3 regions of the Tepidimicrobium xylanilyticum genome follow, and region 2 is predicted to be linked to each of the others. Evidence: riboswitches for the same ligand, from Rfam matches in the RefSeq annotation. Region 2 holds a riboswitch; each other region holds the start of a gene.

Region 1 (10,142 bases), on a different contig from region 2:
TGACCCTCTTGGAATTAGACGATAATAGCATTAAAAATAGAATAAAAGAATCTATAGGTAGAGCAAATGAAGAAATATACAAGAAGTCTTTAGAAGATGAATCCTATTCAGGGATGGGAACAACTGTGACTTTAATCTATTCAAAAGGGAAAAAGGTCTTTATTGGACATGTTGGAGATAGTAGAGCTTATTTATTGCGTAAAAATATATTATTACAATTGACGAAAGATCATTCTTTAGTCGAAGAGCTTATTAGAAATGGAAGCATTAGTAGGGAAGAGGCAAAACTTCATCCACAAAGGCATATTATTACAAGAGCAGTAGGAACTAGTCCAGATGTTGAAGCGGATTTAATAGTACAGGAGAAGCACAAAGGTGACATATTTCTATTGTGTACAGATGGGCTAACCAGCATGTTAGCAGATGATGAAATAAGAGAACAGTTGTTAATATGCGAAAATATGCAAAAGATCTGTGAAGAATTAATTGAGTTTGCCAATGAAAAGGGTGGATTTGATAATATTACTGTTGTGGCTATTAAGTTTTAATGAAGTGAGGTGAAAACATGATTGGAACTGTTCTTGGTAATAGATATGAGATAATTGAGAAAATAGGCGGAGGTGGCATGGCTCTTGTTTATAAAGCTAAATGTAGACTTTTAAATAGATATGTAGCAATTAAAATTTTGAGGGATGAGTTTAACAACGATGAAGAATTTATAAAAAAGTTTAAAAGGGAATCTCAAGCTGCAGCCAGCCTTTCGCATCCAAATATAGTTAATATATATGATGTTGGAGTAGATAAAAAGGATGGACAGGAAATTCATTACATAGTAATGGAGTATATAAAAGGCAAAACCTTAAAAGAGATAATAAGGGAAAAAGGAAAGTTTACTGTAGATGAAACTATAGATTATTCAATTCAAATAGCAGAAGCCTTAGAACATGCTCACGAAAATCATATAGTCCATAGAGACATTAAGCCGCATAATATAATGGTAACTGAAGATGGCAGAGTGAAGGTAACTGACTTTGGAATAGCAAGAGCAGCTAGTGCTTCAACGGTAACCAACACATCCAATGTAATAGGTTCTGTCCATTATTTTTCACCAGAACAGGCCAGAGGAGGTTATACTGATGAGAAATCTGATATATACTCCTTAGGCATAGTCATGTATGAGATGATCACTGGAAGAGTTCCTTTTGAAGGAGATAGTCCTATTACAGTAGCTTTAAAGCATATTCAGGAAGAGATCATCCCACCTAGAGAAATAGATAATTCAATTCCACTTGGATTGGAGAATATAATTATGCATTGTGTAAAGAAGAGCCAAAGTGATAGGTATGCTACTGTAAGTGATTTATTATCTGACCTAAAGAAGACCAAATTGTCTGGTGGCAAATTGCCAATGGAAGATACTAATTTTATTGAAGCACCTACTCAAATAATACCAGTTGTGGAGGATAAGGAAGGTAAGGAAATGAAAAAATCTAAAAAGAAAAAGAACAGCGATGGTAGTTTAAAAGTTGTTTTCTTTGCTATACTATTGGCCTTTGTAGTAGTTAGTTCAATGGCCTTAGGTTTTTATAAGCTTAAGGACTACTTCATTACTAAGGAAGTTGTAGTACCTGATTTAGTTGGATTACACATAGATAGAGCCAAAGAGGAAGCAGAAAAGCTTGGATTAAATGTTGAAGTGGCAAACGAAGTTTATAGCAGTGAGTTCAATAAGGATGAAGTAGTTAATCAAATGACAGAGGCAGGCACAAAGGTTAAAGAAGGGTATACAATAAAAGTTGCTATTAGTAAGGGAAGAAACCTAGTTAAAGTTCCAAACCTAATTAATAGGAATATTAACGAGATTGATAGCATACTTAAAGATTCTAGTTTATCAGAAGGGCTAGTAGAGTATGAGTATAGTGATAATGTAGCTGAAAATATAATTATAAATCAAGATCCAGCCCCATATACTGAAGTTGAAGAGGGGACTAAAATTAATTTAATTGTTAGCCAAGGTCCGGAAAAAAAGATTGTAGTAATGCCAAAGCTTGTAGGTCAAAGTGAAAACGAAGCTAAAAATGCCTTGATAGCATATGGATTAGCATTAGATCAGATTGTTAGAGAGCCTAATAATGAATATGAAGAGGGCATTGTATTTTGGCAAAGTATTGAACCTGGCAATGAAATAGAGACAAATACAGCCATAACCTTATATGTTAGTTCAGGTCCATCAGCTCGAGGAGAGGAACCTGAACCTGAAGAGAAGGATAAAGAGATTCCTTTTGTAATGACATTAACACCTAGTGTGGAAGATGATGAAGTAGAAATTAAAATTGTAAGGGTTCAGGATGGAAATAGAAAAGATGTTTATAATAAAATTCATAAAGTCGATGGAAGTTCTATCGAAATACCATTGGAAGGGAAAGTAGATGCTGTATTTGAAATCTATTATGATGGCATTTATATTGACGAAATAGTTCATCCACACAATTAGGAGGTTTTTATGATAGAAGGCATAATAATAAAAGGCATTGGTGGGTTTTATTATGTTAAAACTCAAGACAAAGTTTATGAATGCAAGGCTAGGGGGCTTTTCAGAGAAGACAATATAATACCCTTAATAGGAGATAGAGTAAAAATCCGAATAAACGAGGAAGATGGTAGCGGCTATATTGAAGAGATTATGGAAAGGAAATCTCAGTTGATAAGGCCTCCCGTATCTAATGTAACTCAAGCTATTATTATTATGAGCATAAAAAAACCGGATATAAACTTATGGTTATTAGACAGATTAATAGTTTTAGCGGAACATCAAAGATTAAATATTGGAATATGTATAAATAAAATTGATTTGGTTCAGGAGGATGAACGGAATTTAATAGAAAAAGCCTATAGAGAAACCGGGTATCCAATTATTAAAACTAGTTGCAAAACTGGAGAAGGTATTGTAGATTTAATAGATTTATTAAAGAACCAAGTTACAGTTTTTGCAGGGCCTTCAGGGGTTGGGAAATCCTCACTACTAAATAGAATAAAACCAGGATTGGAGCTAAAAACTGGAGATGTAAGTAAAAAAACTACCAGAGGAAGGCATACCACCCGACATGTAGAATTAATAGATTTAGATGGCAATTCCTTCGTACTTGACACTCCAGGTTTTAGTTCCTTAAGCTTGGATTTTATTGAGAGGGAAGAAGAGTTGAGCAAGTACTTTAAGGAAATAGATGAGTTCAATGGCAAATGTAAATTTATCAACTGTATTCACTTTAAGGAACCTGGTTGTGAAGTGAAAAAACAGGTGGAAAAGGGGAATATTAGTCGGGAAAGATATGAGAACTATCTAATGTTTCTTGAAGAGATAAAAGCAAATAGGAGGTATTAAAATGATAAAACTTTCACCATCCATTTTGTCAGCAGATTTAGGCAATTTAAAAGAGGAGATACTTAAACTTGAAAAAGGAGGAGCAGATTATATCCATTTAGATGTGATGGATGGCATATTTGTTCCCAACATAACCTTTGGACCGCCAGTAATTAAACATTTACGCAATATTACCCAAATTCCTTTTGATGTTCATCTTATGATTGACAAACCTGAAAGGTATATAGAGGATTTTGTAGAAGCTGGTGCTGATATGCTTACAGTCCACGTGGAATCTACCCTGCATTTACATAGAACCATAGATGTAATAAAATCCTATGGTATAAAAGCAGGGGTAGCTTTGAATCCGTCTACACCCTTAGAAAGTATAGAGTATGTATTAGATTATGTTGATTTAATTTTGATTATGACAGTAAATCCTGGCTTTGGTGGACAAGAGTTTATAGGTTCTATGGAAAAAAAGATTAAAAAGATGAGGAGAATTATAGATGAAAAGAACCTTAATATTTTACTTGAAGCTGATGGAGGAATTAAGTTAGATAATGCAAAAGAGATAATCAATTATGGCCTTGATATCATAGTAGTTGGTTCTGATATTTTTAGAAGTAAAGATGTGATAGAGAGAACTAAAATGTTTAAGAGCTTATAATTGAATTATATATGTAGTATGGTATAATGTAATTGAACTAAATAATACCTTCATCACTAGGGGAGCCAAATTGGCTGAGAGGGGATTCGATCCCGACCCTTAACCTGAACTAGGTAATGCTAGCGTAGGGAAGTGAGTTCGTTTGCATGTTAGCCCATTACCTAATTCTGGTAATGGGTTTAATATTTAAGGAGGGCTGAATATGAAGAAGTGGAGCACAAAGATGTTAGTGGAAGCTGGGATTATGATAGCATTAGCTGTTTTGTTGAGTAGAATTAAAATTTACCAAGCACCTCAAGGAGGTTCTGTAACTGCAGGTAGTATGATTCCAATCCTTTTGTTTTCTATGAGATGGGGACTTAAACCTGGGATTATTGCTGGAGCCACCTTTGGAGTATTAAAACTCATATTAGGAGGTTGGGTTTTTACCCCTATACAAGCAATATTAGAATATCCTATTGCCTTTGGTTTTTTAGGATTAGCTGGAATTTTCTCTAATTCCATTAAAGATTTTAGTAACGACAAATATGTCAAAATCATTCTATCTATATTTTTCGCCATAGGCGGTAGATTTTTATGTCATCTATTAGCTGGGGTTATATTCTTTGCTGAATATGCAGGAACTCAAAATCCTTGGATATACTCTTTAGTATATCAATCCAGCTATTTAGTACCAGAATTTATAGTATCTATCATTATTTTATCGTTAATTTGGAAGCCTATTAGCAAAATAGAAAAATAGAATGGAATGATTAAATGAAAGCGTTAGTCATTTTAAGTGGTAAAATAATTGATATTAACAGGTTAAGGGAGTTAAAGAAAGAGGTTGATTTTGTACTTTCTGCTGATGGTGGAACTAATCACTGCTTTAAAGCATCTTTAAAACCTGATTTGGTTGTAGGAGATTTAGATTCCATTTCAGAGGAAGTTATTCAACAGATTGAAGAGAATAAAATACCAGTGGAAAAGTTTCCTGTAAAAAAAGATAAAACGGATTCAGAAATTTCCATAGACTATATAATAGATAAGGGATTTAAGGATATAACTATAGTAGGAGCTACTGGAAATAGGCTGGATCATACTTTAGCTAATATATTGCTGCTCAAAAAGCTGAAGGAAAGAGGAATAAATGGACGAATAATAGATGATGATAATGTTATATATTTAGTTGAAGATGAGCTGATTTTAAAAAACATACCCGGCTATTATGTATCTGTTATTCCTATCACCAACACTGGAATTGTAGTTACATTAAAGGGATTCGAATATGAGCTGGAGAATACCAGAGTTCAATTTGGCTCCACTCTAGGCATAAGCAATAGGATTGTTAAAGATAAGGGATTTATAAGAATTTATGAGGGACAAAGTTTAGTAATCATATCAAGAGATTGATCTATAGAGCAAACCTGAAAAAGGTTTGCTTTTTTGTAACTAATTTTGAAAAAATGCAATAAAATAGAGTAAAGGATCTTTGAGGTGAGAATATGAAAAGCTTTTACTATAGATATAGGTATAAATGGAAAAGATTAATTGGAATTTTAATATCCGTAATTGGTTTTTTAATAGTAATCAACTTTATTCCCATAGAAATACTAATATTGATTATTGGGTTGATTCTTATAGTTATTGGGATTTTAATAATTAAAGTAAAATAAGGCTTCCGCTACTATTAAACTGGAAGCCCTATATTTTATAACGCCCTTTCCACATAACCAGACCTTAAGCATCTAGTACAAACATTTATTCTTTTAACAGTTCCATCAACCACTGCCCTTACTCTTCTGATATTTGGTGACCAATCTCTTCTACTCTTTTTATTTGAAAAAGTCACTTTATTTCCAAATATTTTACCCTTTCCACATACTTCACATTTTCTTGCCATAAAAACACCTCCTCTAAAAAAGTGCAATCATCTAATTCGTTTTCTTATTTTATTAGAACATATTATATTCTAACATAATATTAGATAAAAAGGCAACTATAATTATTGACAAATTAAAATCTTAATAGTAATGAGTTGAACAATTCAGTATAATAAGGTAAAATATACTCATATATTATATTGAATTATCTTTAAGGAGGCGATTTTGTGCCAGCTAGAGCTAAAAATGATTATGGTTATATCGACATAGATGATAACGTAATAGCTACTATAGCAGGGCTTTCAGCTATGGAAAGCTATGGAATAGTAGGTATGGCTAGTAAAAAAGCAAAAGATGGTTTTTTTGAGCTATTAAAAAGAGAAAATCTTTCTAAAGGGGTAAAAATATACATTGAAAACGATGAAATAACAATAGATTTACATGTTATATTACAATATGGAATGAGAATATCAGTAGTAGCAGAAAATATTATTGAAAAAGTAAAATTTAATTTAGAAAACTTAACAGGGATGAAAGTTAAACAGGTAAATGTATATGTACAAGGAATTAGAGTTGAAAAGTAGTTAGGAGGTACAACCATTGAAAAACGAAATCATGGACGGTCTAATGCTAAAAAAGGCATTTGTAGGAGGCGCTAGATTATTGGAAAGTAAAAAGGAAGAGGTAAATGCACTAAATGTATTTCCTGTACCTGATGGAGATACGGGGACAAATATGTCCTTAACCATGAAATCTGCAGTAAAGCAGATATCAAGTCTAGACGCTCCTACTGTAGGAGAAGTTGCAGTAGCAGCTAGCAATGGCTCTCTAATGGGAGCAAGAGGGAATTCTGGAGTAATTCTATCCCAACTTTTTAGGGGTTTTGCCAATAGTTTGAAAGATAAGGATAAGATAAATACCATAGATTTAGCTAAAGCTTTCAAGTCTGCTTCAGAAACAGCATATAAGGCAGTAATGAAACCTACAGAAGGGACTATTTTAACTGTTGCAAAAGGTTGTGCTGATTATGCTTTAGAGTTAGCAGAAGTGGAAAATGATATATTTGTTTTTTTAGAAAAGGTTATAAATAAAGGGAAAGAAGTACTTAATAAGACTCCAGATATGTTGCCTGTATTAAAGCAAGCAGGAGTAGTAGATGCGGGGGGTAAAGGTTTAATAGTAGTTTTGACTGGTGCTTTAAATGCCATCACTGGTAAAGAAGATATAATTTTAGATTTTCCAGCTAAAGTAGATAAACCTGTAGAGATATTTCCTAGGATTGATGATGAAAATATTAAATTCGGATATTGTACTGAGTTTATGATCAATACGGATTTTGATGATTATGAAGCTTTAAGAAGCGAGTTAAACAGCTTTGGAGATTCCTTATTGGTAGTAGGAGGCGATGGATTAATTAAAGTTCATGTTCACACTAACAATCCAGGGCTGGTATTGGAGAGGGCTTTAGAAATTGGAGAGCTAAATGACATTAAAATAGATAATATGCGTTATCAACATAGGCATATAATTGAAGAAGAAGTATCAGAAAAAATAGAAATCAATAATCGAAACAGGGAAATGAAGAAATACGCTTTCATTACCGTTTCCATAGGAGAAGGTTTAAATAAAGTTTTTAAGGAACTCAATGTAGACTATATAATACCAGGCGGGCAAACTATGAATCCTAGTACAGAAGATATACTAAAAGCTATAGATGAAGTGAATGGCGAAAACATAATAATATTACCTAATAACAGCAATATTGTGCTGGCAGCTGATCAAGCCAAGGAGTTAAGCGATAAAAAGGTTTATGTATTTCCTACTAAAACCATTCCTGAAGGCATAACTGCATTGATCACATTTGACCCAGAGCTAGATATAGAAGAAAATTTGACCAATATGGAAGAAGCTGTAACCCATGTAAAGACTGGTATGGTTACTTATGCGGTTAGGAATACTGAAATAGATAATACAAAAATAAATAAAGATGATATCATAGGTCTTTCAAATGGGGAGATATTGGCTGTTGGTAATTCGATAGATGAGGTTAGTTTAGTGCTATTACAGAAGGTTATTAATGACGAATATTCTTTAATAACAGTTTTTTATGGTAATGAAATTGATGATGAAAGTGCGAAGAAATTTGCAAAAAGGCTAGAAGAAGAGTTTGAGAATTTCGACATAGAAGTAGTTTATGGCGGACAACCACTTTATTATTATATATTTTCATTAGAGTAGTATATTCCTCACCTATTGGTGAGGAATTTGTTGTTAAGATAATAGATTAGAGGAGGAGAAAATTGGATATTCAATATGTTAAAGGGGTTGGCCCAAAAAGAGCAAGACTATTAAAAAAATTAAATATACATACTATTCAGGACCTCTTATACTATATGCCTAGGAGCTATGAAGATAGGAGGAGATTTAAGTCTATAGCCCAGTGTGTCGGTGGTGAAAAGGTTAGCCTAAAGGTAAAAATTTGTGGATATCCAGTTAAACGGAAACTAAGAAAAAACTTATCTATATTACAAGTTCCAGTAAAGGATAGCTCTGGCATTGGGCATTTAGTATGGTTTAATCAGGATTATATAGTAAGTCGTTTGTCTTTAGGTGATGAAATAATGGTCTATGGAAAGGTGAATATATTTAATAACCAGGTACAGGTTATGAATCCCACTATTGGGAGGGCAGAAGGAGACAAAGTTGGAAAGATTATCCCTATATACCCTTTAACAGATAATCTTTCCAACAATGAGATGATTAGAATAATGAATAATGCCATTAAGGGATATAGTGACAATATTAAGGAAAGACTACCTGAATATATACTGAAGGAATTAAATCTAATGCCAATCAAAGAAGCCATAATAAATATTCATTTTCCTAAAAGTGAAAACCATTATAAAGAAGCTCGTAAGAGGTTAGCTTTTGAGGAATTATTTATTTTACAACTAGGACTTATGTTAATTAAGTCTAGGCAGCAAGAAGTTTATAAAGGCATACAATTTCCACCTGTAACAGAAGTTTATAGTTTTATAAATGATTTGCCTTTTAAGCTGACTACTGCTCAGTTGAGAGTGTTTAAAGAAGTTGAAAAGGATATGGAGAAGAATATCCAGATGAATAGGTTGATTCAAGGAGACGTAGGGTCTGGTAAAACCATTATTGCAGTATTAGCTATGTTTAAGGCGTGGAAATCTGGATACCAATCTGTAATGATGGCTCCAACAGAGATTTTAGCTCTACAACATTTCAATTCTATCTCTAATTATTTCAAGGATTATGATATAAGGTGTGAGCTATTAGTAGGAAGCCTTTCTAATAAGAAAAAGGAAGAGGTGCTGAAGGATTTAAAAGATGGAAAAATCCATGTGTTAATAGGTACACATGCAATAATACAGGATAAGGTTGAGTTCAATAGACTAGGTTTAGCAATAACCGATGAACAACATCGATTTGGCGTAAAGCAACGGGCCACACTAAGCTATAAAGGGAAGAGTCCGGATATTTTGGTAATGACTGCTACCCCTATACCTAGAACCTTAGCTTTAATACTCTATGGGGATTTGGATATTTCCATAATAGATCAGTTGCCTCCTGGAAGGAAGCAAATAGAAACATATGCTGTAGGATTCGACTTAATAGAGCAAGTTCATAATTTTGTAAAAAAGCAATTATTAGAGGGAAGACAAGCCTATATAGTATGTCCATTAATTGAAGAAAGTGAAACCTTAGACTTGGAATCTGCGGAAGCACTATATAATAGTTTGAAAGATGAAGTATATAGGGATTTTAAAGTTGGTTTGTTACATGGAAGGATGAAACAGGAGGAAAAGGATCGCATTATGGAAAGATTTTCAAAGAATGAATTGGATATATTAGTTTCTACTACGGTTATCGAGGTTGGAATTAACGTGCCAAATGCTAATATCATGGTAGTATATAATGCAGAGAGATTTGGATTAGCTCAACTTCATCAATTGAGGGGGAGAGTTGGAAGAGGAGAGTATCAGTCCTATTGTATATTAATAAATGGCAGCAATAGTAAAATAGCAAGGGAGAGGATGAGAATTTTACAGAAATCTACTGATGGCTTCTATATATCTGAGAAGGATTTGGAATTAAGGGGACCAGGAGAATTCTTTGGTACCAAACAGCATGGTTTACCTGATTTAAAAATTGCTAACCTATTTACGGACATGGAAATATTAAAACTTGCTCAAAAAAAAGCAATGGAGGTATTAGAAAA
Region 2 (10,142 bases):
ATGCTTTTTAATAATGTCCTTTTCTATACTATTCAAGGAGAAAAATTTATCTGCATTTTGTAGAGCTATGTCCGGGTGAACAAATCCATGCAATCCTTTATAAGGTTTCTCAATGTGCCAGTCATACAAGTAAAAATCATGAAGCAACCCACCTCTAGCTGCTGATCGATAGTCCATGCCTAATTTCTTACATATTTTATAGCTTATATAAGACACATAAAGGCTATGTTCAAGACAGTTTACATCTCCATGGTGTTTGTAGTTCTTCATCGACCTTGTAATCTCATGACTAATCAAATCATTTATACAATCTTTGTATTCTTCCTCAAATTTAAAATCTGTTCTTATCTTAACTTTGATTCTATTAATTCCACCGTTTAAAATGCTCCTCACCTCTCGACTTAAAACACTTTCAATCGAGATTAAAAGACGAGGAAATGCAAGAAAAATTCTTTTGTATTTTATTATTATATCTTTATATTTACTCTCAGATAAATTTGCGTGATTTATAATTGCTTTTCTTAAATTTAACGTGCTAATTACTGACTTATAGGTATCAACAAGGAAATACACAGCCAATAAAGCTGTAATATATCTTTTAGCTGACACAGGTATTAAATAAATAAATTGTGTAATTAAGGGATGAACTACTTGTATCAACAAAAAAGCTAATAAGCCCCATAGTAGAGAATAACTCAAGCAAATATAACCCTTAAGATTCATCATATTATTACTATAATCCCACCATTTGGCATTAAATACTTTTTCTAATGCATAACCTGTGATAAATTCCAAAGCAGTAACCAATAAAGTAGAAATAACTATGCACATCAACAATGATATGTAATAATTACCGAACATATTCCCAATCCATGTTGAAGATTGAATAATCATAATTGCACCAAAACCATAGATTGGTGTAAATGGACCAATTAAAAATCCCCTATTAATGAATTTCTTTTGAGTTATACTAGCAAAAGCTGTTTCCATAATCCATCCCATAAATGAATATACTGTGAAATATAAAAATAAATCTACTACCATATTTGATTCTCCATCCCCTTTTTTTAGTTTTGCTCTAAAATTGATTACATGCTCATTATTGCTATTTCAATATCCCTTTATTATTCAAATAATATTTGCATGGCATCTAACGCTTCTGTCAATTCATCATCATTGTCAAGTAAAGCTTGGATTCCAGTACCAAACATTGAACCTATTATTAGTCTTGACAAGGATTTTGATGAATACCCTTTTAGTTTTTCCAATTTAGAATTGTTAAGAATATATTTTTCTATCATATCTGACAAATCCTTATATAAATCGCTTAGCAAATGGCTAAAAGTAGGTGACCAAAGGGCTAAACCTGAAAAATCATATAACAGCTTAAAAAATTTGGGATTGTATTGCAACATTTTTCTAAAATACTTAATCAATGATTTTGCTCTTTCCTTTGGTGATTCCTCTGCCTTTAAGGCTTCTTCTATCTCACGTAAATATTTATCGATCATCATTCTCACTACTTCTTTAAACAGCCCTTCTTTATTATTGAAATAATAATTTAGCTGACTTAATACAACACCTGCTTCGTTAGCAATATCTCTCATTGAAACATTCGCATATCCTCTATTCGATATACATTCAGAAGCAGCTAACAGTATTCTTTCAGGTTGGCTTTGTTTATTCATTTCAGAAGCCATAATAACCACCTCACAAATTAGGTCATACGTCCGATTTAATTTTATTTTAACTGTCTTATATTTTTCTGTCAAATATTATTTGTTTTGATGATTCTCTTTTTTCAAATAACTAAAACCCTCCCCCACAACCTCTACTGTTATGAATGCATAAGGGGCAATTTGACTTACATAGGTTTTTATTTTCATATATTCTCTTTTATCTACTATCGTATTTAAAACAAACTTTTTATCTTTTAAAAATCCACCATCAGCATAAAAAATTGTTGAACCTCACTCTAATGTATTTATAAATAAAATCATTAATTTCAAAACTTCTTTCACTTATTATGAAAATATTAGATTTTTTCTTTAACCCTTTTATAAAATTATCGATAACATAAAAGTTAAAAATTATACCTAATAGAGCATATAAACCTAATGTTTTATCAAAAGATATTCCTACTAAAAACACTATCATAAAATCTGCCAATAGTAGTGCTTTACCTATTTCTAGATTAAAGTACTTATTAATAATTTTGGCTACAATATCAGTACCTCCGGTTGAGGAATTCTGATAAAAAATTATGGCCATACCAATTCCCTGTATGAGAATTCCAAATATCAGATTAATCATTAAGTCATCTACTAGAGGGGTTTCCACTTGAACAATAACTTCTAGAATATAAATTAATATGGCAAGAAAAAAGCTTGAGTAAATTGTATATCTCTCAAAATCTTTGCCAACTGCTATAAAGGCTATAATAAATAGTACCAAATTCGAGATAAACACAATTATCCCTATTGTAATAATAGGTATATCATTAACAATATTAACTGTCACTAAAGTGACTGATTTAGATAGTGTCAAGTTGTTATAGAAAAGAGTCAACATTATTGGAAACGTAACTTTACTCTCAATAAAGATAAATACTAATCTAGAAAATTAGACCGCCAATCATGTTAAATACATAATCAGCGGTCATTTTATTATATTTCCATATTAATCTCATAATCTTAGCACTCTACAGTCAACTTATCGTTAAAAACCGCTACTTTCTCAATAATATCTCTATGTAATCTAGGCCCTAAATTATAAAATATCAATATGCTCTCCTGCAAGTGCCTTGTTCATACTTCTAACTGCACAAAACTTTCCGCACATGGAACACGTATCTTCATACTCAGGCTTCCTTTCAGCACGTATTCTTTTGGCTGTTTCAGGATTTATAGCGTACTTCCACTGTGTCTCCCAGTCAAAGATTCTTCTTGCTTCTGCCATCCTATCATCGATCTCCCTTGCTCCTCTTACACCTTTGGCAATATCTGCTGCATGAGCAGCAATTTTCATAGCAATAATTCCCTGCTTTACATCTTCTAAATTAGGCAGTGCCAAGTGTTCTGCAGGTGTCACATAGCATAAAAAGGCTGCACCTGCTGAAGCTGCAATAGCACCTCCGATTGCGGCTGTAATGTGGTCATAACCTGGTGTAATATCCGTTACCAACGGGCCTAATACATAAAACGGTGCTCCGTTGCAGACGGTTTGCTGGATTTTTACATTGGCTTCTATTTGGTCAATAGGCATATGGCCGGGTCCCTCCACCATTACCTGTACATCCTTTTCCCAAGCCCTTTTGGTAAGTTCACCTAGTCTTACAAGTTCCTCAATCTGACATATATCTGAAGCATCTGCAAGACATCCCGGTCTGCAAGCGTCTCCCAACGATATTGTTACATCATATTCACGACATATATCAAGAATTTCATCGTAATATTCATAAAAAGGATTTTCTTCACCTGTCATGCACATCCATGCAAATACAAGAGATCCCCCTCTGGAAACTATGTTCATTTTTCTTTTATGTTTTTTTATCTGTTCAATAGTTTTTCTTGTAATACCGCAGTGCAAGGTGATAAAATCCACCCCATCCTCTGCATGAATCCTTACTATATCAATAAAATCTTTAGCTGTAAGGGTATCTAAATCTCTCTGATAGTGGATAACAGAATCATATACCGGTACAGTTCCTATCATAACCGGACATTCTGATATTAGCTTTCTACGAAAAGGAATAGTATCTCCATGTGAAGACAAATCCATAATTGAATGGGCACCCATATTAACAGCTTCCATCACCTTTTTCATTTCCATATTGTAATCCTTACAATCCCTTGAAACTCCTAGGTTTACATTTATCTTTGTTTTTAGCATTGAACCAATTCCCTGCGGATTGATGCATTTATGATTTTTATTTGCACATATTACCACCTTTCCAGATGCAACTAATGGCAACAGTTCCTCAACTGTCATTAGTTCTTTTTTAGCCACTTCTTTTAATTCTTCTGTAATAATCCCTTTTTTTGCGGCTTCCATCTGAGTTAAATATTCTCTCACTGCCATCTCTCTCCCTTATAGATATTCCACATATGGTTAAGTGGTCCGATCCCTTTTCCCAAAACAAGCATTGCTTTCAAGGCACCTGACACATATTCCTTTGCAAGTTGGATTGACATTTCCAAATCTAATCCCTTAGCAAGTCCACAAGCAATAGCACTGGATAAAGTACATCCAGTTCCATGAGTATTTTTATTGTTTACTTTCTCTCCCATAAACCACCTGTACTTATGATTCTGATATAATAAATCATTAGCATTGCTTTCGTTATGGCCACCCTTGCAAAGAACGGCACACCCATATTCATCGCTGATAATCTCTGCAGCTTTAATCATATCCGCTTCATTTGTAATGGCTACTCCCGATAAAACAGAGGCTTCAGGAATATTTGGTGTCAATAAGGTTGCCTGACGAAATAAAGTATTTTTTAAGGCTTCTATTGCATCATCCAGAAAGAGCTTTGAACCACTTGTGGAAATCATAACCGGATCTAAAACAATATTTTTTGCATTATAAAATTTGAGCTTCTCGGATATGGTTTCAATCAATTTAGTCGATGAAACCATGCCAATTTTCACCGCATCCGGAAAGATATCGGTAAAAACACTATCCAACTGTTCGCTTAAAAATTCCGGAGTAACTTCCATAATCCCTGTTACACCCATTGTATTCTGTGCAGTTAGTGCAGTAATCACGCTCATAGCATATACGCCATTTACCGTCATTGTTTTAATATCGGCCTGTATTCCAGCACCTCCTATGGAATCACTTCCCGCGATTGTTAATACTGTTTTCATTTTATTAGCCTTATTCTCCTTTCTTCTATATACGCGGTTATCTTTAGTACTAATTTTATAGCCTAAAAGGTGTTATCCCAATTTACCGCTTTAAAATATTTTAGATGATGCCTTTTCCATAAACGCATTAATATTATCTAGCTTCTTCAAATAAATGTCACTGTTCCTCTTAATCTCATCCAAATCATCTATACTAGAAGCATCATATACGCCGACTGTTCTAAAACCAGCTTTTTTTGCCGTCTGAATTGCATACAATGCATCTTCAAAAACCCATGTATCTCTTGGTAGCGTTCCCATATGTTCAACTGCAGCAAAATAGATATCTGGTTTTTCTTTACCAGCACCTATTTCCGTAGATGTAAATATTCTGTCAAAAAAACCTACTACATTAAGCCTTTGTATTGCCTTTTCAAAAACCTGCCTATCACAGGAGGTTGCTGCCACCATTTTAACGCCATACTGTTGCATACCCTTTAAGAACTGCTCCACACCTTCTTTTAATTGAACTTTATAAGAATAATAATCTTCAATGGTGTGATTAATCCCTTTTATAATTTCACCCTCTTCCATATCTAAATGGTATCTTTCCTTTAAAAATTTCGCTCCTTGCGACATGCTCATACAAAACATGATTTTAGCAAGCCCAGATTCCGCTTGTAAACCCAAATTGCGTAAAAACATTTCACCAGCCTTATTCCACACGGGCATGGAATCCAATATAACCCCATCTAAATCAAAAATTACTCCCTTAATCATAACTTCACCTGTTTTTCGATTAAATCTTTACATCCAACCGTAGCATAAAGCTTCCAGGTTTTTACTAAATCGACAGCTGCTTGTTTTGGATCATCAGCCTCAGACACAGCAGACACGACAAAGAAACCATCGACTCCTGTTTGTGCAAGCTGAGGTATATCAATAAGTTTAACACCGCCACCAACTACGACCGGGACCGGGCTAATTTGGGCAATTTTTGAAATTTCTTCAAAACTTCTGGTAATCACTTTTCCATCTAAATCAACCCCACAGTCTGGTTTTGTCATTGTTTCATGCAAGGGGCCTACGCCAAAATAATCAATCTGAGAAACATCTACTGTTTTAATATATTCAAATATGTCATGTGTCCTTGCTGATAAGCCAATAATTGAGTCTTCACCCAAGTATTCCCGGCAGACTTCCACCGGAATATCATCTTGTCCAACGTGAATTCCATCAACCTTTATCCCCTGTTGTTTCGCCGCTAAGATGACATCAAGGCGGTCGTCCACCAATAATACCACCTCATCCGATTTACCAGCTTGAGCGATTACTTCCGAAGCCTCGCGGGTTAATTGAATCAGTTCTCGAGCAGAAGCAACTTTGGAACGGATTTGTATACAAGTAAACCCAGCCTCAACTACATCTTTAATAATCATCGCCACCGACCGCCCTTTAGTATTCTCGGGACCCACCACAAAATATGCTGAAAGATCAAATTTTTTTCTAATGCTCATTTTCTCCTCCTAAAAGTTCATTGATTTTATCGACTTTAGTCGTCATCATGTTAGTAAACCCTGGGCGAATATCGGCCTTCAACACAACCTCTGTACGGATGCCCTTCTTGGTCAACACAAAAGTAGCTTCTTTCACCACCTGCATCACCTCATCCCAGGGACCTTCAATCTCCGTAAACATAGAAGTCGTTCGGTTCGGCAAACCTGACTCCCGAATTACTTTCACCACTTCTGCAACTTCAGATGCAAGCTCTTCCCCAATTCCAAAAGGCGCAATCGCCACTGCAATTAAAGTATTCATACATTAAACCTCCTCAATTTCAAATGGATTATTAGCAATCTCCCCTGCACTTGCTTTATAAAGTTCATCAAGAAATTTAATCTGAAAGCTTCCTGGACCATCCACCTTCTTTTCAGTGCGTGTTCCAGCCAAATTGTACACCGCAGTACCAGTAAGTGCTGCAATAAACGGTGAAGCAGCCGTTAAATAGACCGCGATGACTCCACCCAATGAACAGCCTGCTCCGGTAATTTTAGGCATAAAATGAGATCCCCCATAAGAGAAGGCGATAACAGTTCCATCAGTGATTAAATCGGTTTTCCCAGATACTGCAACCGCTCCACCTGTCCATTTAGCCAATGAAACAGCGGCAGTCTTTGCTGCAATTACAGAATCCGTTGAATCAACACCACGTACTTTGGAGATAGCCGCCCCACCGTCTAGCTTCCATAAACCAGCTAGTGCAATAATTTCCGAAGCATTTCCTCTTATTACATGAGGTTTGTAATCTTTAAACTGCCTTAACAAATGCGTCCGCATCGAACCAATCCCGACAGCAACCGGATCCAGTACCCATGGTTTACCTGTATCGTGCAATACTTTTGCTACATGGGGTAAAGTCTGCTCATAAATGGGTAAAAGTGTGCCAACATTTATATAGATAGCTCCACTAGCTTTTGCTAAAAATTCACCCTCTTCAGGTAGATAAACCATGGCAGCGGAACCTCCAACGGCCAATTGAGCATTGGCTACAAAATTAATCGTTACCGTATTGGTGATGGATCCAACCATCGGATTCGTCTGCTTTACGGTTTCGACTGCCTGAAAAATCTGCTTTTGAATCTCCTCTTTAGTCATTTCCTCTCCTTCCTTTCGTTAGTATTAATAGAATATAATTTCAGGTATATCAGTATCACCTCCTTTCATTCCCTCTAAAAGTCAGATTTTACCCTCTCAACTCTAACAAGTCCCCGCAACGTATTCAATTTTAAAAAAAGCGTTCCTCTCATAAGGAACGCACCTATCCATTATTATTATAACTAAGTTGCTTCCCTACGACAGTATTAACTGACAGGTTCAAAGGGTCAGGTTCTACCTTCTCAACTCTTACGAGTCCCCCCGCAACGTATTCAGTTTTAAAAAAAGCGCTCCTCTCATAAGGAACGCACCTATCCATTATTATTATAACTAAGTTGCTTCCCTACGACAGTGTTAACTGACAGGTTCAAAGGGTCAGGTTCTACCTTCTCAACTCTTACGAGTCCCCCCGCAATTCGCCTATATAATATCACTTACAACCTTTGGTGTCAAGTCCCATTAAGTTTTAAAAAACGATATTTGCAGAGGGATTGAAATAGAAGGCATCGCCTACTATATAGGTATGGGGATATAAACACCACATAGATTTAATACCCTTGAATTCCTATCAATGAGTATTTTTATATTATCCTTTAACTATTTCTTCTTTTTCTTCTAATACCTCTTGCCATAATTCATCAGCCTTATCCTTCCATTGTTCTGCACAGAGTTTAGTTTTAGCTACTAGGTCCTCTACATCTTCTGGAGATTGTAAATCTGTGGATTTTACTTCTGTTCTTTTTGCCATCTCCTCAATATATTTTGGATTTTCTAGCATAGGACATGGCAGGAAGTGATTATCATAAAATAGAATTCTCTCCTTATATTCCATAAACAGTGGCTGTTTAAGTGTTTGTAAGAAGATTACTACTATCATGAGGTATTAATCCTAAAATAGCACACATACAAATATCCAATATACTTACTAGTCTTTTTAATTATCACAAAAATCTTTGCCATAGGAGCAGTAATAACTATTGCAACCATATTGTTTAATGTTGTCCCCGATAAGGCCTAGCAGTTAATCCAATGAAAATCTCACAACCTTTCCTTCCTTTGATCTTTGATGTTAGCGTTTCTACCAACCAATCCATACCACAGTAATATTTTATGAGTCCAATTAATTCAACCATTAAACTAACAAAAACGAATAAAAAATATACTTTGCATACCTTCACCTATGGAAATTGCACAATCGAAGGGAGTTTCCCATCATAAAATAGCAAGGCTATAATAATTTCTATTAATACAACAACATGCCGTGGCATTTTGTTAAAAGGCTCTTCTACACCTATTATAGTAAAAAACATTCCTACTTTAAAGTACTCGGAAAACTTTCATTCGAATAAAGGCCAATGATTTATAATTTCTTTTACTCTTTAAATTCATTTCTCTAAAAATACCCCCTAGCAGTAAAAATGTTACTTTCGAAAACGCTGTTAAAAGAATACGAGGCTTTGATTAAACGATTGAAAGTATCTAAAAATACAAAGTTAGCCGACACTTAATAGTATCAGCTAACTTCATATCAGAAACATTATTCTATAACGTTACGCTGTAGATTTTAACATCTGGTTCAGCACTCCATAGGGGTTTTAAAGCTACAAATACATCTTCTTTAAATAGTTGACTATTAAGATAAGCTTGTGCATTTTCTATACTATCAAATCCATGAAGTACTTGAACGTCCTCATCTCGAACTAAAAGCTCTTTGGTTAATGCTCCTTTAATCTCATCTAAGAATGGTTGTCGATATTTTGAATAGACTTTTACTGCCTCAGGGCGCTTTTCATTATCAATCTTCATTGTAATTTGTAAATACGTTTTAACTTCCATACTAAATACCTCCATTTCTTATTATACTTGGTTATTTAATGTAACTTTATTATATATTGACTACTTACTTTTTTTAATATATTAGGAAATTTATTAGTCACTAATAATTTTAATAGCAACTTGAAAATATATAGTTTAGTATGTACAATGATAGTGGAAGGAGTTGAATATGATGTATGAAAATAAGCTAGAAAAGGATATTCGTTGCCCTTTAGAGTATGGATTAGATATTTTTGGAGGTAAGTGGAAGTCTCGTGTTATCTGTGTTTTGGCTGAGAAAAAAGTTTTACGATATAGTGCTATTCGCAAGGAAATGATTAATATTACAGATTCTGTTTTGGCATCTACATTAAAAGAATTAATAAATGATGGTATTGTAAAAAGAGAGCAATACAATGAAATACCACCACGTGTCGAATACAGCTTAACCGACAAGGGAAAATCCGTTGTACCAATTTTACAAACTATATGTCAATGGTCTGGAGCCTTTTATAAAGAAGATAACGGAAATAAACTATTCCAATGTCAAAAATGCGATTTTAATAAATAAATAAGTAAATCTGTTTTTAAACTAACTTTTTAATCAATACTACTTATAAAATAAACAAGAGTTGATTGTTACTCCAACTACGTAATATTTAATATTTGCTATAAATATTTCGTAAAAGATACAACTACAATAGACCTGTAGGGGGTAGTGTAAAATAATTTGTGCTTTTAGGAAATAAAATTCTCTTTTCTGGCAAGAATCTAAATAAGACCAAAACTAGAAAGGAGAATTTTTTATGGCAACTTTACCAA
Region 3 (10,142 bases), on a different contig from region 2:
TAAAGTAATGAGAAGTATAGACCCTCCTACCCTAGAAGTAAAAAGGGTAACCGGACCTGAGGCTAGACAAATATACTACTATGGTCATGATGGATATATTTATGAGTACATATTTGATTATGACTCTGGGGCATTAAAGAACATATATAGGGAAATTGAAGACTTGAATAATATTGAATATAACTATCTATTTGGTTATTATATAGACTATCCTGACCTAAATAAGGTTATATGCATTAAACCTACAGATGAGGTATTAGAAGAACTGCAATTTGACAGCTTCTATTTGCAACCGGAGAAAAGAGTAGATGCCATATGGTATGTAGCATATATAGAAGATCTGAACACTCCCGGAGAGATAAAAGTGTCCTATGATTTAAGGATTAGTGCTTTAGACATGGGTACAGAAGCTATATTATACCATACTTATAAATGGGTAGATGGCAAGTGGCAATTAAAGGATGCTAAGATTAAGCAGGAAGGCAATGAATATATAGCTGTGGACTTTCAATATAGAGATGCCAATAAGTATAGCTCTTGGTATAAGAATGGTGCTTTTAATATAACTAGGGACAATTTAAATGAGATTTTCAAGATGAGCAAGAATGAGTTAATTAAAATATGTGGAAAACCTAATAATATTGAAACTGTTTTCTATGCCCCAATTGATAAGATATATAATTACAATGGTTTTAATATAGGATATTTGGGAGGGAACAAGGCTTATCCTTGGGGACCTGATTATTTAGAGATTTATGGAGGGAACAGCAAGGTATTGGGTGCTAAGGTTGGCATGAGCCCTAAAGAAGTAAAAAACATCTTAGGAAGGCCTACTTCTGAAGGAATATCTGAACTCGATGGAATGTATATTCTAACATATCAATTAAAAGATTGTATTATAAATTATGTAGCTAATAATTCAAAAGGCAAGGTACTTTCAATTAAGATTGAAAAAATTTTATATTAGATTGAAACATATCAACTTCTTTCCTATAGAGCAAAAATCATCATGAAGAATGGGTCTATAACTTAACTCAATTAGAAAATAGCCCCCTTTTCATTAAGAAATTTACCTCTTAATGGAAAGAGGGCTAAGATCTATGCTATGGCATAAAAATTGAAAACTAATCTGTCTAATTCATCTTCTAATATGGTTTCTTTTTCTATTAATCTTTCTGCAATTCTTCTTAGAGTTTCATAATTCTTTCTTAAAAGTTCTACAGTTTCTTCATAAAGTTGTTTTGACAGCTTTATGGCTTCACGAAGAACTTCTCTTTCCCCTGATATTTTGAAATAGCTTAAATCTATCATTCCTATTTCATCATTCATACCAAATTCATTTATCATTTTTATAATGTAGTTTGTAGCTTGCTTTATGTCCTGTGCTGCACCTGTTGTGACCCTATTTATATTTTTAGTATATAAATATTATGCAGCTCTTCCTGCATAACTTATCTTTATCTCATTTATTAAATCTTCTTTGGTATGAAGTCCATCTTTAGGGGTCATAAAGGTTACTCCGCCTGCTCCAGAAGTAGAGCCTATTATTGTTACCTTTGGTATTGATTTTTTAGTTAAAAGTTTTGCACATAGGGCATGACCTGCCTCATGATAGGCTATTAGTTTGTAATCTTCGCTATTTTTATTATTAGGCTTTTTATTTCCCTTTAAAATTATTTTGAATAAGGCTTCTTGGTAACTTGTTCTTCACTGCCTTGAGGAATTTTTATAAATATGCCTGTGGAAATTAATCCTCTTTCTAGTAGTTTTAAACCTATTTCACCTTCTAAATTCCTTCAAAACATTACATAAGTTTTTTCTTGAATATGCGATCTAATTTGATACAATTGCTAAAATAAAACTACTTAAAAGGTGTTGACTTATTCCTTCTTTATTTAATCAAGTTACCCATAATTAGTTATTTTAATCGTCCTGTAAATATTTCTTTTCTGCTATCTCATCAACTGGTTTGTTGTTAGCAGAAAGGGATGACCATTGGTAGCTAGATTAGTATATGAAAATGGACTTGTGGTAAGATTAAAACAATGTACCCGTTGTGTATTAATAGGGTATAGCCAATTATGATATCAGATGATGAAGAAGTAGAAAAGGTTGTTAAAAGAGTTTTGTCTAAACATATGAAAGCCTTTGAGGAATTAGCTAAATGAAAAAACTAACTAAAACTTAGATATTAAAAATGCATAGTCTTCTTAATTTGTAATACCTATCATAAAAAAATGGTGTTAGTAGAGTTGCCAAGGTAAATTGAATATAAAAATATCTTCAAAAGAGGAAGAGTTTTTTGGGGAATATGACTTTGTTTTTATGGCTAAAGGTATGTATAATATTATATGTGAAAGTATTGTCGAACCCGTTATTGATGAAGAAGTTAAAGTGCTGGTAGAAACTAGGGATAATGAAGGGAATATTTTATTTAACTGGTGGTTTTATGAAGATATTTTTAAAAAAATATAAAGAAATAATATTCTTCATGTTAGCATATTGGATTGTCTGCTTGTTGATGTTTTTTAAGGATACTAGTTTTCTTTATATCATGCTATCATGGAATGTTTTATTGGCAGTATTACCATTGGTTTTTATACTGAAATCAGAGACAAGTTTGATGCAAGGAAGGCTAGGCCATTCTATTCTTTGGATGATTCCTTGGTTGTTGTTTTTCCCTAATTCTGTTTACATGATAACAGATTTCATTCATATATCAAATGACAAATTTATGTGGATAGTTGAAGTAGAAAAATACTCCTTAGATGGAGGAGTTGTTTATAGTACTGATATTATGATTTGGACTAAGTTGTTAATTATTGGTGTTGGATTCTTATTTGCTTTACTAGTTGGCCTAGAATCCCTTTATATTTTCGATAAAAGCATTGGAATAATTACTTTGAAGCCCGTATCTTTTTTAGGAGTTGTATTAGTATCTCTGTTATCCGGAATAGGTGTTTACATTGGAAGGTTTCTTAGATTTAACAGTTGGGATATGCTTTTTAGACCAATTCAATTATTTAATCAATTAGTAATAGGGATAGATAGATTTACAATTCAGTTTGTTGCTACTTTTTCAATATTTATAATAGGTTGTTATATTCTCTATAGGATATTTAGAAGAATAACTTGTTTTTATGATTGAGTTCTAAAACAATTTGTATATTCATTAAATATGGATAGAATATGAAATTAAATGGATAGTTTTCAGCTTTAAAAAGTAAAGATTTACTTGTTCTTAAGATAGATCCCAAAGAATTCTATACTTTAATAAACCACTAAGTCTAAAGTCTAATAATAAAGATTTTGATATATTTACTAGATTATTTGACCATTTGGTTCCTAAATATTCTAAAGAATATCCATATGGATAAAAGAACAATATGTTAATTGGTGCAGCAGTAGCTACAGTTGCCACTGTTTTACTAATAAGGAATATAATAAAAGAATAAAATATTTAATTCTAATAGGCCCTTTTGTATTAGCAGGGCTCTTATTTATTAGTATAGTTTTAATGTCTAGAATTGTTCCACCAAATGTTTGCAATGGACTGGTTTTGATAGGAATATTCATTTTATTTGTATTATTGGGAATGGGAATAGTTTTTAATTTAATTAACACATTATATTTAGTATTAAAACATAGAATAATAAAAAATACTAAATAATTTTTTAGTGTATATACTTAGGATAGTTAATTTTTCTAACAATTTAGATGATTACACTTAAACTAAAAAAGCTAAGATTAATGACAAATTGCTAAAAATGACTAGAGTATTAATAGTAATAAAAATTATACAAAAATATTCAACCTTTTGCATTAATGTAAGATAAAGCACTTTTTTATTAAAATAGAAAAAAATACAATTTATTAATCAGATACCTGTAGACAAACATTCTAAATGATGTTATAATTACAACGTTTAACATTCAAACTAATCCAACAAAAAAGAGGTGATATTATGCATGCTTTAGAAAGAATTGTTTCCTTTGTTAATGGTATTCTTTGGGATTATGTATTGGTTATTGGTTTAGTTGGCATAGGAATCTTTCTATCCATTATGTTAGGTTTTCCACAAATTAAAAAATTTGGAACAGCAGCAAAAAAGGTCTTTGGTGGTATTTTTAATAAAGAAGAAAATAAAGAAGGTAGTATGTCTTCTTTCCAAGCTTTAGCTACATCCATAGCTGCTCAAATTGGTACTGGTAATGTAGCTGGAGTAGCTACGGCTATTGCCTCAGGAGGGCCAGGTGCGGTATTTTGGATGTGGATGTCAGCCATCTTTGGAATGGCAACTATATTTGTAGAAGCAACCCTAGCACAAAAGTATCGTGAAACTGATGTTGATGGCCAGTTAGTAGGAGGACCAGCCTATTATATTAAGAATGGATTAAAATCCAAGGGATTAGCAACATTTTTTGCAATAGCCCTTATAATAGCTTTAGGCTTTATAGGAAATATGGTTCAATCTAACTCTATAGCAGATGCAATAAGTAGAGCGTTTAATATTCCAAATATAGCAATAGGAATAGCAATTGCAATTATAGCTGGTTTGATTTTTATAGGAGGAATGAGTAGGATTGCAAAATTTGCTGAAATGGTAGTTCCAGTTATGGCTGTAATATATATACTTGGTACTGTAACTGTTCTAATACTGTTTAGAAGTAGTATAATTCCAACTTTAAAATCTATAATTGTGGGAGCCTTTAATCCACAAGCAGTACTTGGTGGTGCTGTAGGCATAGGAATAAAACAAGCTGTTAGGTATGGGGTAGCTAGGGGACTTTTCTCAAATGAAGCTGGTATGGGATCAACTCCAAACTCCCATGCAGTAGCAGACGTTGAGCATCCGGCAGAACAAGGCTTTTCAGCAATGATTGCTGTATTTATAGACACTATTTTAGTATGTACTGCCACTGCTTTAGTTATATTAGTAACAGGAGCTGATAAATTAGGTCTTGCAGGTGTTGCTGTGACACAACGGGGTTTTGGTATTGCATTTGGACCAATTGGTGAAAGGTTTTTAGCAATATGTTTAACATTTTTTGCATTTACAACAGTAATAGGATGGTATTATTTTGGAGAAAATAATTTAAGATTTTTGTTTAAAGGGAAAATTGCAATTAGAATATATCAAGTCATTGTGTTAATTTTTATAGTATTAGGTTCATACCAAAAAGTTGATTTGGTATGGAATGTAGCGGATATGTTTAATGGTATAATGGTTATACCTAACTTAATTGCATTATTCTTATTATATAAAGAATCTAAAAATATGTTAAGGGATTATGATAGTCAAATAGCAAAAGGAGAAAAACTATATTTTAACTATGAATTTGAAAAGCAAACAAATTCAAGAGGATAAAATATAGAAAAGAAATTTAATTTACCATGAGGACATCATCCTTTCTAATATTTAAAGGGGTGGAGTCCTCAGTTTTTTTGAATCTATTTACAAATTTTAATACCTCTTTATCTACAATGAAAAATATATGTTAGGCTTACTTTCAGCATATGTTTAAAACTGTAATTCTCTACAATAGATTTTACAACATCTAATCCTAGTTTAAAGCTATCTTTTCATGTTGCTTTAGACAAATCTTCTCTACAAAACCTTTCAAATACCCTATTTAAATAATTCCTTTCTATGGATTATGATGCAAAAAGATCCGCTCCTTTGCATCATTCATTTTTTATCTGTAGTGTGGGTATGTGATTGGAAGATTATAAGGAAACTATTTTGAGATTATTTGTTGGTTTGGGAATAGGAGATATAGGATTTTATAGGGCGTTGAAAAGCATTGAAAAATGCAGAAAAATGACGATATACAAAAATTGTGCTATAATCAGGATAAATACTGTATTTATAGTGCAATAATTTGTATAGAAGAAGGATGGTGATAGGCATGATCAAAAAGAGTTGTGAGAATTTTCGCATTTATCAGTTGTTAAATTTGGTTTTAATAAAGGCATGAGATGGGAAATATTTGTGTGAGTAAAGGGCTATTTTAAAATCAATAGTTTAAAAAAATACATAGAAAGGAGAAGGATATATATGATGACTTCAAAAAATATTGTTTTTCAATGAATACTACAAGAAGAATTGTTTTAATATACTTGATAGTAACAATCTTATTGGTAACACTTATCTGTATGCAAGTGAGAAGAGATTACAACAGCTTGGTTAATGGTAATTTTTCAAATTTGTTAAATACTAGTTCAAAACTTGCTTTAAAGCTTATAGATTCTAAGTATAGTGGTCCTTGGAATATAGTAGGGGAAAAGCTATATAAAGGAAATCACCTGATAGATGAAAATTTTTTTATGATTTATGAAATAAAAGAAATAGTTGATGGCGAAGTTACTATTTTTAAAGAAGATACAAGAATAGCTACAACTGTTACAGTGGATGGGAAAAGGCAGGTAGGAACGAAAGCTTCTCCAGAAGTTATAGAGGAAGTAATTAAAAAGGGTGATGAATATAGTGGAAAAGCTGAAGTATTAGGTATGGAATATGCTACGAAATATGTACCTTTAATAGATAGCAAGGGACAAGTAGTGGGCATGTTCTTTGTAGGAGTTCCTCAAGGTTATATTGCTAAACTAATAGATAATTCAATCTACAACATTATAAAGGGCTCTATAGTGTTAATTGTAATTGCCACAATATTCTATAATATATTAATAAGAATGCGTATTGTTAAACCTTTGGAAATGATCAAGGAATATTTTGAATTAATGGCGTCAGGGGATTTTACAAAGGAAATATCATACGAATATCTAAATAAAAAGGATGAATTTGGACAGATATCCATTTCATTAAAAAACATGCAAAATTCTTTAAAGCAAATAATATTCAATATTAGGGAAAGATCAAACGAATTAGGTGTTGATTCAGTGAAATTAGCAGCAACATCAGAAGAAATGTCTGCTTTCGCCCAAGAATTAGCATCAACCATGCAACAGATAGCGGACGGTGCTACAAGCCAAGCACAAGATCTAACAGAAATTACGGATTCATTGATAGAATTAACCAATAACATAGAGATTATACACAGGGAACTTCAAAATGTAAAAACTGAGATGGGAAAGGCAGAAGACAAAGCCAGCATTGGTAAAAAGGAAGTGGACATTCTGGTGAAATCTATTGAACAAATAAGAAAAACCTTTAAATTATCCATAGATAAAATAGGAGCATTGACAGATTCCATAAAAGAAATCAGTGGTATTACTGAAATAATATCAGACATATCAGAACAGACGAATTTGCTGGCCCTCAATGCAGCTATAGAAGCAGCAAGGGCAGGAGAACATGGCAGAGGTTTTGCAGTAGTAGCTGATGAAGTACGAAAACTGGCAGAAGAATCGAAAAAGTCTACAGAAAGGATTGCAGATTTAGTTTCTTCAATTATTGAAGATAGTCATGAAGTGACCTATGCATCCCAAAATGCAAGACAAGCTGTAAAAGAGCAAACCAAATCCGTTGAAAGTGCTGTAAAATCCTTTGGAGACATTTTGGCATCCGTTGAAAATATTACAGCTCTAATGAATAAAACCTATAGTGCAATAGATAAAAGTGTAAAATCAAAGGATGCCATTGTGAAAAGAGTTGAGCAATTAAGTGCTGTAACAGAAGAAAATTCAGCAGCCACAGAAGAGTTGGCAGCATCATCAGAAGAACTTACTGCATCTTCACAGGATGTGGCAACAACTGCTCAAAATTTGAATGTTCTTGCAGAAGATTTAATGGAGGTTATCAGCAAGTTTAAGGTTTAGTTAAAATGTTTTATTTCTTGTCAAATTGAAAAAATATATTCTAAATTCGATAATGCTTATAAGGTATAGTTGTATAAGAATAATGCTATGCTAAGATTAAAGAATTAGGGAAAAACTACCAGTGTAATAGAAGATACAATAAGAAAAAGATATATTTAAAGGACTATACTAACAAGCTGGATAGTGTAGAGCATCCACTATGGTTCTCCACAATAGGTTTTACAATGGCTAATCCTAGTCCAAAGCCATCTTTTTTTGTTGCTTTGGACGAATCTTCTTTCTTGAAAAGATAAGTTCTTTTCCATATAACGGGAATCCTTGAAGTTATCCACTCTTACCAAACTATTGGAAATAGATGAATATAGGTAAAAATATCATAGGCATATTAAAGAGATAATTCAGCTATATTTTCATAGTGGCTTGTTTAAGACAACAGTTGATAGTATAGCTAATCTGATAGATGAATATGTTAAGAGGGATTTATATTTTGGAAAATATGGAAACATCTGAGGATTATCCTTGACAAATTACAAAGTTTGATATATTCTAAAATTACAATACGGGTGCTCGATATGTCGGGCTGAGAGGAGAGAAGGAAATCTCCAACCGTTTAACCTGATCTGGGTAATGCCAGCGTAGGGATTATATCGGACTTTAGGTACTGTAATGTAGCATTTACTTTAGTTAATGGTATTTAATCCTTTCTGGTTATTATCCAGAAAGGATTTTTTAATGTTTAATTTTAAATAAGGAGGAATTAATTATGAATGCAAGTGTTGCCATTCAAGTATTGCCAAAGGTAGATACAGATGAGTTGGTATGCAAAATTGTAGATGAGGTAATTGAATATATTAAAAGTACAGGATTATCTTATCATGTAGGGCCCTTCGAAACTACAATAGAAGGGGAATTTGAAGAGTTGATGGATATTGTGAAGGAATGTCAATATATTGCAATTAAATCAGGGTGTCCCTCTGTGATGTCCTATGTTAAGATACATTTTAAACCAGAAGGCGGTGTACTTACTATTGACCAAAAAGTTGCAAAGCATTACAAATAGGATGTCATCTTATGTAGCAATAGTAGGCATACTTATTTTATGGCAGGTTTTGTCCAGTATGGAGATTATACCAAAGTTTATGCTGCCATCTCCTTTGGATGTTGTAGAGGCTTTTATATTAGATTTTCCTCTTCTAATGAACCATGCAAAAACTACATTATTAGAAGCCTTTTTTGGACTTGCTATTGGCATATCATTGGGATTCATGGTTGCTATAATTATGGATAGGTTTAATTTCATTTATAAGGCTGTATATCCAATATTGGTTATTACTCAAACTATACCAACTGTTGCAATTGCACCTTTGCTAGTTTTGTGGTTAGGCTATGGTATGGCTCCAAAGATTACATTGATTGTGATTGTGACATTTTTCCCTATTACTATTAGTTTATTAGACGGTTTTAAATCGGTAGATTCTGATGCTATACAATTACTGAGATCTATGAATGCTTCCGATATGCAAATATTTAAGCATATAAAATTGCCAAGTTCTATACCTCATTTCTTTGCTGGTTTAAGAATTTCTGTTTCTTATTCTGTAGTGGGGGCAGTTATTTCAGAATGGCTTGGTGGTTTCAATGGACTAGGCGTGTATATGACAAGAGTTAAAAAATCCTATTCTTTTGATAAAATGTTTGCTGTAATTTTACTCATATCAGTTATTAGTTTAGCCTTGATGAAGGGGGTAAGCTTATTAGAAAAAATAAGTATGCCATGGGCTAGAAGTGAAAATGAATAATAATGCAGAAGGAGAGGAGAATGACTATGAAAAAGAAATTGGTAATATTATTTTGTATATTAATAATGATAACCATTTTAGTAGCTTGCCAAAATGAAAACAAAGAAAAAATAACTGTAGTGCTTGATTGGACGCCGAATACTAACCATACAGGACTATATGTAGCTCAAGAAAAGGGATATTTTGAAGAATTAGGCCTTGATGTGGAAATTGTTCAGCCTCCAGAAGGAGGTGCAGAAAGCCTTGTAGCATCTGGAAAAGCTCAGTTTGGAATATCCTTTCAGGATATGATAGCACCAGCATTTGCTTCGGACAATCCTCTTCCAGTAACTGCAGTGGCAGCTATAATCCAGCATAATACATCAGGGATTATATCTATTAAAGGCAATGGAATGGAAACTCCGAAAGGAATGGCTAATAAGGTTTATGCTACTTGGGACATGCCTATTGAAAAGGCAATAATAAAATCGGTAGTAGAGGCTGATGGTGGGGATTATAATTCCATAAAAATGGTTCCAAGCACCGTAACAGATGTTGTTACAGCCCTTAATACAGATATAGATG

What was found. Region 2 has a riboswitch for thiamine pyrophosphate ahead of thiM (hydroxyethylthiazole kinase). Riboswitches for the same ligand answer to the same signal wherever they lie in the genome.
Region 1: another riboswitch for thiamine pyrophosphate. It lies ahead of thiT (energy-coupled thiamine transporter ThiT); the one in region 2 lies ahead of thiM (hydroxyethylthiazole kinase).
Region 3: another riboswitch for thiamine pyrophosphate. It lies ahead of BLV68_RS06495 (thiamine-binding protein); the one in region 2 lies ahead of thiM (hydroxyethylthiazole kinase).

Annotation. Positions count from the first base shown of each region.
Region 1 is NZ_FNNG01000006.1:128,290-138,431, reverse strand. Features, by position in the region: gene BLV68_RS08255 (Stp1/IreP family PP2C-type Ser/Thr phosphatase) at 1-548, shown strand, start outside; gene pknB (Stk1 family PASTA domain-containing Ser/Thr kinase) at 566-2,494, shown strand; gene rsgA (ribosome small subunit-dependent GTPase A) at 2,504-3,382, shown strand; gene rpe (ribulose-phosphate 3-epimerase) at 3,384-4,031, shown strand; TPP riboswitch at 4,080-4,179, shown strand; gene thiT (energy-coupled thiamine transporter ThiT) at 4,234-4,773, shown strand; gene BLV68_RS08230 (thiamine diphosphokinase) at 4,788-5,423, shown strand; gene BLV68_RS15455 (hypothetical protein) at 5,516-5,686, shown strand; gene rpmB (50S ribosomal protein L28) at 5,722-5,913, opposite strand; gene BLV68_RS08220 (Asp23/Gls24 family envelope stress response protein) at 6,121-6,477, shown strand; gene BLV68_RS08215 (DAK2 domain-containing protein) at 6,494-8,131, shown strand; gene recG (ATP-dependent DNA helicase RecG) at 8,194-10,142, shown strand, end outside.
Region 2 is NZ_FNNG01000022.1:8,893-19,034, forward strand. Features, by position in the region: gene BLV68_RS14420 (putative ABC transporter permease) at 1-1,044, opposite strand, end outside; gene BLV68_RS14425 (TetR/AcrR family transcriptional regulator) at 1,125-1,700, opposite strand; gene BLV68_RS16385 (DUF2179 domain-containing protein) at 1,776-1,961, opposite strand; gene BLV68_RS14435 (YitT family protein) at 1,948-2,520, opposite strand; gene thiC (phosphomethylpyrimidine synthase ThiC) at 2,770-4,080, opposite strand; gene thiD (bifunctional hydroxymethylpyrimidine kinase/phosphomethylpyrimidine kinase) at 4,071-4,871, opposite strand; gene BLV68_RS14450 (HAD family hydrolase) at 4,962-5,630, opposite strand; gene BLV68_RS14455 (thiamine phosphate synthase) at 5,627-6,367, opposite strand; gene BLV68_RS14460 (thiamine-binding protein) at 6,357-6,668, opposite strand; gene thiM (hydroxyethylthiazole kinase) at 6,672-7,505, opposite strand; TPP riboswitch at 7,680-7,778, opposite strand; TPP riboswitch at 7,828-7,926, opposite strand; gene BLV68_RS14470 (hypothetical protein) at 8,092-8,382, opposite strand; gene BLV68_RS14475 (hypothetical protein) at 9,048-9,341, opposite strand; gene BLV68_RS14480 (winged helix-turn-helix transcriptional regulator) at 9,514-9,891, shown strand; partial or broken gene BLV68_RS14485 (transposase) at 10,127-10,142, shown strand, end outside.
Region 3 is NZ_FNNG01000004.1:179,541-189,682, reverse strand. Features, by position in the region: gene BLV68_RS06530 (copper amine oxidase N-terminal domain-containing protein) at 1-967, shown strand, start outside; partial or broken gene BLV68_RS15955 (hypothetical protein) at 1,099-1,674, opposite strand; gene BLV68_RS15435 (hypothetical protein) at 2,266-2,475, shown strand; gene BLV68_RS06510 (DUF1361 domain-containing protein) at 2,450-3,148, shown strand; gene BLV68_RS06505 (alanine/glycine:cation symporter family protein) at 3,965-5,368, shown strand; gene BLV68_RS15430 (hypothetical protein) at 5,720-5,881, shown strand; gene BLV68_RS06500 (methyl-accepting chemotaxis protein) at 6,184-7,779, shown strand; TPP riboswitch at 8,329-8,437, shown strand; gene BLV68_RS06495 (thiamine-binding protein) at 8,543-8,839, shown strand; gene BLV68_RS06490 (ABC transporter permease) at 8,808-9,578, shown strand; gene BLV68_RS06485 (ABC transporter substrate-binding protein) at 9,605-10,142, shown strand, end outside.